DNA from 3 places in the Ruegeria sp. AJ12 genome. Region 2 is predicted to be linked to each of the others. Evidence: riboswitches for the same ligand, from Rfam matches in the RefSeq annotation. Region 2 holds a riboswitch; each other region holds the start of a gene.
What was found. A riboswitch is a leader RNA that binds a small molecule or an ion and turns the genes downstream of it on or off. The one in region 2 is predicted to bind cobalamin.
Positions count from the first base shown of each region.

Region 1: it holds a riboswitch for cobalamin, as region 2 does, so the genes downstream of both, ACR3E0_RS18850 (hypothetical protein) here and ACR3E0_RS07635 (DUF1636 family protein) in region 2, are expected to answer to the same signal.
Region 3: it holds a riboswitch for cobalamin, as region 2 does, so the genes downstream of both, ACR3E0_RS21200 (DUF1636 family protein) here and ACR3E0_RS07635 (DUF1636 family protein) in region 2, are expected to answer to the same signal.

Region 1 is NZ_JBQFJJ010000001.1:3,773,268-3,775,528, forward strand. It holds gene ACR3E0_RS18845 (alpha/beta hydrolase family protein) at 1-659, opposite strand, end outside; cobalamin riboswitch at 826-1,046, shown strand; gene ACR3E0_RS18850 (hypothetical protein) at 1,134-1,541, shown strand; gene ACR3E0_RS18855 (protein-tyrosine phosphatase family protein) at 1,543-2,046, opposite strand; gene ACR3E0_RS18860 (DNA polymerase III subunit gamma/tau) at 2,217-2,261, shown strand, end outside.
Region 2 is NZ_JBQFJJ010000001.1:1,505,095-1,507,355, reverse strand. It holds gene ACR3E0_RS07640 (NAD(P)-dependent oxidoreductase) at 1-798, opposite strand, end outside; cobalamin riboswitch at 946-1,152, shown strand; gene ACR3E0_RS07635 (DUF1636 family protein) at 1,236-1,619, shown strand; gene cobW (cobalamin biosynthesis protein CobW) at 1,621-2,261, shown strand, end outside.
Region 3 is NZ_JBQFJJ010000002.1:209,263-211,523, reverse strand. It holds gene ACR3E0_RS21205 (D-lyxose/D-mannose family sugar isomerase) at 1-250, shown strand, start outside; cobalamin riboswitch at 427-634, shown strand; gene ACR3E0_RS21200 (DUF1636 family protein) at 734-1,090, shown strand; gene ACR3E0_RS21195 (ABC transporter ATP-binding protein) at 1,087-1,863, shown strand; gene ACR3E0_RS21190 (ABC transporter substrate-binding protein) at 1,876-2,261, shown strand, end outside.

The sequences.
Region 1 (2,261 bases), 2.3 Mb from region 2:
GAGCCTGACCAGCGGGCATCCGGCAGTTCGACACCGATGTCCGGTACATAGTTCTGCGGGGCTGTGCACCACTTGCGCCATTGCCAGTAAACCGATGCGGGCAGGTCGGACCCGAAGCCTATTGCCTTTCCGGGCAGGTACCCCAAAGCACGCACAAACAAAGGGGCATGCCCGTGCCAGAACAGCCAGGCCAAAGCACGGTAGGGCCACGGGTGATCGGCTAAAGTCACGAGGCCCGAGCACACACAGATCATCCGATCGATCTGGGCGATATCCGGTTGCACCGGCCCCAACATTGCGCCGATTGAATGGCCAATGGTCCATTGTCTTGCATCAGGAAACCGACGCCGCATCTCGGTCCGTGCGGCCGGCATATCGACCAAAGCCCAATCCGCCATCGTGACCCGAGAATCTCTCAGATGTCCCGTTCGGGAATGGCCAAAATCCCGATAATCATAGGTCAGGCAAGCCATCCCTTGTTCCGCGGCCAGCCAGTGGGCGAAATGTTGATAGTAGTCGCGCGGCGCACCTGTCGCGCCGTTCAGAACAACAACCGTATCCACCTCGGACACTGGCCGATAAAGCCGCGCTGACAGCATCGCCGGCCCGGACGGGAATTGAAATTCTTCGGTCAGTACCGCCTGCTGCGTATCCAACATGGTGCCCTCGGACTCTACCTGAACCAACCAGTTCACTTTGGCAGGCACAAGTCAACACCGATCCGACTTGACCAAACGTCCGCTTGTGATCAGCTCAGGCACGCAAACGCGGGATCGTGGTTCGCCACGGATGCCAAGATCAACTTGACTCGGGCCGCATGTAACCGCTAGCGATTGTGTGATGGTTCTCGCGCCCCACAAGGGGTCGGGATGAAAAGGGAACACGGTGCGGTCCTGCCCGGTGGCAACCGGAACGGATCAAGGCCGCGACTGCCCCCGCAACTGTGAACGGTGAGCAAAGCCGAAACACCACTGGCCGAAAGGCTGGGAAGGTCGGCAAAGCGAAGACCCGCAAGTCAGGAGACCTGCCATCGGAACTGAAACCGAAACTCGGACGGGGTGTCCGGGCAGGTCCCGACAGCACATTGCCGTCCCGCCTGTTCCACGCCCTGTCTGCCGCGCGGAGGGCGCAGGATGATCTGGACAACTGAAACACATGAATTCGCCGCAACCGTATGCCAGCGGACAGGCAAACCCTGCCCTGCGCTCGCACGCATGGCGCGGACGATGGCCCAAGCCATGGTGCAGGCCACCTCTGCCACCACTGAGGCGTTTGAGATTGAAGGCGACAGTACGCTGACCCATTGCCCCGAGGGTTGCATGGCCCGGTTTCGAGCGCAGCGTGACCGGATCCGAATCTACTGCGGAGCCAACCCTGAAATCGGCATGGACCGTTTGGACACCTATGCCGATATGATCTTCGGCCTGGAGTTCAGCGCCATGCCGTCTGGCGCCATCTCCGACTCCCCTTGCGCCCTGCTTGAGGCAAAGACTCTGGTGCCTCGAACCGCAACGCGACCGCCGCAACACGTCCCGGCGTGACCTAGTGGTCTACTGTCGTCCGGGCGGGCTCGGCGGCCCAGTTCCTCTGCGCCTCTGTCTCGACGGCGCAGGGGCGTAGGGCCCGCAACCGCGCCAGAGCCTGACCTGGCTGTTCGCCACACTCGACCATCAGGCGCAAGACGACCATACCGGATCGTCCGCACCCACCTTTGCAATGGACCATAACGCGCCCGCCGCCCGACAAGGCATGCCGAATGGCAGCGCTGACCGAGGGCCATTGCCTGGCGATGGTTGGGGGCGGCGCATTGAAATCATCGACCGGCAGGTGCACCCATCGACTGGCGCGGCTCTGTATGTCGTGGCCGAAAGTCTGTGCGCCATATTGCACCATCTCGGCAGCGGTGGTCATTGAAAGCACAAGGCCGGGTTTCCAATCCGAGATTACATCCAGATCACCCGGATAGTCCCCCCCTCGCCCTGGCAGCGAGGTCAGAGCAAGCGTGCCACCGCCCACCTGCAATGCGTAGATCACCAGTTGAGACATGGATCGCTACCTCCCGATACTCCCCAGAACGAAACTGTCATGTGATATGCATCTGCCCAATCTACCCGCTGCGAGACACTTTCCAAACCGAAAATCCTGTCATCGCGCTGTGGACGCGGACGGCGGCGGGCCTTACGCTGCATCGAAGTTCCGAATCCGCCAGAGCAGACATGACCGACACCGCCAACCCCGCCTATCAGGTTCTCGCCCGCAAA
Region 2 (2,261 bases):
GGCAATGCCGTCTTCAAAGATTTTGATCATCACCGGGTTCACCTCAAGCGGCACGCCAGCGCGATCGGCAACCTCCTGAAACAGGCCGATGTCCTTTTTCACCAAGTCCATTGTGAACGAAATATCGCGAGAACCGTTCAGGATGACCTGACTTTCGGTTTCATGCACAAACGACGTCCCGGACGAGATCTTGATCGCCTCATAGGTCGTATTGAGATCCATACCGGCGGCCTTGGCAGTGACCAGCGCCTCCGCGCAGGTGATCAGGTTTGCGGTCGCCAGATAGTTCGTCAAAACCTTCAGAACCGATGCTGATCCCAAATCGCCGGTATGCAGGACGCGCCGGCCCATTGTTGTCAGGAAAGGCAGGATACGTTCAAACGTTTCCCGGTCGCACCCCGCAAAGATAGAGATGTTTCCAGTTGCCGCACGGTGGCAACCGCCCGAAACAGGACAATCCACCGCCGCCCCACCCCGTTCAATGACCAACGCCCCCAGGCGTTTGACCTCTGCCTCGTCGGTGGTGGACATCTCCATCCAGATCTTGCCGGGGCCGACTTCCGGCAGCATCTCCTGCATCACCGCGTCCGAGGCTGCAGGTGACGGCAGGCAGGTGATAACTGCGTCACAATCCCGCATCATCTGTGCCGGATTTTCGGCCGCTTTCGCCCCCTTGGCCACAAATTCGGCCACCAATTCAGGGTTCAGATCATGGACCGTCAGATCGAGACCGTTGCGCAGCAACGACCCCGAAAGCTTTCCGCCAACGTTGCCAAGACCAATGAAACCAACTTTCATGAAGCATCACTCCCTGCTTACATTTTCGCGGCTACCGCAACACGGTCCAGCGCGTGCCGTCATGCCGCCCAGCGACGCCGACAGGTCGCTTTTCATCCCTTGACCGGTTCGATGCGCGTAACGCGCTTGACAAGCTGCCCGCCGGTGCCGCATGTCCGATCCGTTGGTGTCTGCAACCGCAGATGAAAAGGGAATGCGTCAACGGTTTTTCCGCCAAACGCAGCCGCCCCCGCGACCGTGACCGGAGAGGGTGCCCAATGCCACTGGCCAAATGGCCGGGAAGGCGGGTCATCCGACAGAGCCGCCGCTCTGACATCCGCAAGCCGGGAGACCTGCCAACGCCCGAAGACCAGACCGGACGGGGTGTTCCGGTGTCGGGACCATGGCGATCAGCGTGGCCCGCATGAGACCCCGTCCCCCATGAACCGAAAAGGGGGATGAGAGACGTGACCGAAACCGCACCAGTTGAACTGCTGGTTTGCACCACTTGCCGGCGCGGGTTGCCTGTTGAGGACGACGCGCAGCGCCCCGGTGCCAAGCTGCACAAGGCCCTTACCGAAGCTGAACTGCCTGATGGGATCGCACTGAAACCTGTCGAATGCCTGTCGAACTGCGATCAGGGATGCTCGATTGTTCTGCGCGGCGGGCCAACCCGCTGGACCTTTGTCTATGAAAATCTGAACGAGGCCGACGATGTCGGAATCATCGTCGAAGGCGCAATCAAATACCTCGCCGCGGAAGATGGCCTGGTGAAATGGCGCGAGCGCCCCGAACATTTCCGCAAGAACTGTGCGGCCCGTATTCCCCCGATTGGAGCCTGATATGCCAAACCTTGAAAAACTTCCCGTCACCGTAATCACCGGCTTTCTGGGCTCTGGGAAGACGACCCTGATCCGGCATCTGATGCAGAACCCTCAGGGCAAGCGTCTTGCAGTTGTCGTCAACGAGTTCGGGGACGTGGGTGTCGATGGCGAGATCCTGAAATCCTGTGCGATCCCGGATTGCCCCGCAGAGAACATCATGGAACTGGCCAATGGCTGCATCTGCTGCACGGTGGCCGATGATTTCATCCCGACCATCGAGGCGCTGATGGCGCTGGAGCCGCGCCCGGATCACATTCTGATCGAAACATCTGGTCTGGCGTTGCCGAAACCGCTGCTCAAAGCCTTTGACTGGCCGGATATCCGCTCGAAAATCACGGTGGATGGCGTGATCGCCCTGGCCGATGCCGAGGCGGTGGCCGCCGGTCGATTTGCCCCCAATGTCGAGGCAGTTGATGCCCAGCGCTTGGCGGATGAGTCAATCGACCACGAAACGCCTCTGTCCGAAGTGTTCGAAGATCAGATTTCCTGCGCGGATATCATCCTGCTAACCAAACCTGATCTGGCCGGTCCCGAGGGGGTGGCAAAGGCCAAAGAGGTCATCGAGGCTGAGGCCCCGCGTCCCCTGCCTGTTGTCGAGGT
Region 3 (2,261 bases), on a different contig from region 2:
GGTTCCGAGCGACGGTTGCCCTGTCGCCATTCAACCCGGCGAACTTCTGCGCCTCAAACCGGGCCAGAGCGTGACACTGATGCCCGGTGTCTGGCATGCGTTCTGGGCAGAGCGCGGCGACTGTCTGATCGGTGAAGTCTCGACCGTCAACGACGATCGCACAGATAACGTGTTCGAGGATCCAATCCCGCGTTTTACAACGATCGAGGAAGACGTCGACCCGGATTTTCTGCTCGTTTCGGATTACTGACCGCGCTGGTTTTCCGAAACCGTGCAATGTGAATGATCAAGTGACAAGCGGGTGTATGGATGCGCATCTGGTCCTTGCCGACCAGCAGCCACCGCAAACCAGAACCGGCCCCGCAGACTGTTCTGCGCCTGATGCGCTGGTCCAATCACCAAACGCTTGACAATTATTGTGACAGCAGACTAGCTGGCTGCGATGGTTCCCGGCGGATGATCCGAGGGATGAAAATGGGAATACGGTGCGGCGCCGGACGGGTGCCAAGGCCGTGACTGCCCCCGCAACTGTAAGCGGAGAGCAACGCCATATCGCCACTGGCATCCAATGCCGGGAAGGTTGGCCAAGCGATGATCCGCAAGTCAGGAGACCTGCCATCACATGTTCAACCAACCCGGGGCGGGGTGTCCTGGAAGGAGGCTTTGATGGCACATCCTAGTGCGCACATTGTTCGTACCTTCTGTCCGCGCGTGGCATCAGGCGGAGCGAACAATGCCGACCGCTCCTGATCATTTCGTCCTGATCTGCGCGACCTGCCAGGGCCCGATACAGGCGGAAATCGCACAAGCCACCCTGGATGCAGAATTGCCCACAGGGTACGAAACACGGTTGATCCCCTGCATGGCCGGATGCGCCCGACCGATGACTGTGGGTCTGCAGGCGGCGGGCAAAGCGCAATACCTGTTTGGCGACATTAAAACTCAGGCCGACCTAACGGCGCTTGTCGACTTTGCGCATCAGTTCAGGAGCAGCGCCGATGGCTGGACCAGCGCGTCAGATCGCCCCCCTGCCCTGTTTTACAAGACCCTGTCTCGGATGCCCTGCCTGCCGGTGGGGGGCAAGGGATGAGCTTTCTGGTCGCAGAGGGTCTGGAATATTATGCGTTGAACGGTGATGTGCTGCTGCAGGATGTCTCGTTCACTCTGGAAGAAGGCGCGGTGCTCGCCATTGCCGGGCCAAACGGCGCGGGAAAGACCACTCTGCTGAATCTGCTGTGCGGCGTCGAGCGTATTGCCCTTGGGGACGTCCGTATTCGCGGGCAAAGTCTCCGCACACTGACGGCGCCGCAAAGGGCGCGTGCGATGGCCGTGGTCAGCCAGCAGGAGTTTCCGGACGGGCGGTTGCGGCTGCGTGACTATGTGGCGCTGGGGCAGATACCCGTCAAAACCGACAGGTCGACCGCAGACCACAAGCAGGCATTGGATCGCGTCTTGGCAACAACCGAACTGACGCATCTGGCGGACAAACCGATGACCCGATTATCGGGGGGCGAGCGGCAACGGGCGCATATCGCGCGCGCTTTGGCGCAAAACCCCTCACTGTTGTTTCTGGATGAACCGACCAACCATCTGGACCCGGATGCCAAGGGACACATGCTGTCTCTGATTGCAGATCTGGGGATCACGGTGGTCATGATCGTGCACGATCTGGTCATGATCCCCGAATTCGCCTCGCATGTCGCGCTGATGAAATCCACCCGCCTGACCGGTTTTGGACCCGTTAGCGAAGTGCTGACCCCGGACCGCGTCCGCGAGACGTTTGGCGTCGATTACCTGTGCTTTACCCATGAGGGCCGCGTGATTCCCGCGCTCGATATCCGAAAACGAAAACTGTCATCATAACAGGAGCATACCATGATGCAGAGACTCTGGCCCGTGGCGCTGATCACTGGCCTGGCAAGCGGTGCTGCGGCGCATGAGGTGACCGTCGACAATTGCGGCGAACCGCTTGTGTTTGAAACCACGCCCGAGCGGCTTGTTGTCCACGACATGAACATGACTGACATGGCCTTTGCCCTCGGCTTGCAGGATCAGATCGTTGGCCTGACCGGGATCACCGGCTGGTATAAAACCAGCCCGGATTTTGATGCGCTGCGCGGCGACATCCCGGAACTTGCTCCGAAGTACCCGACCATCGAGAACCTGGTTGCGGTCGAGCCCGATCTGTTTTTTGCCGGCTGGTACTATGGCATGAAACCGGGCGGCGACGTGACGCCGGATACCCTTGCCCCATTCGGTAT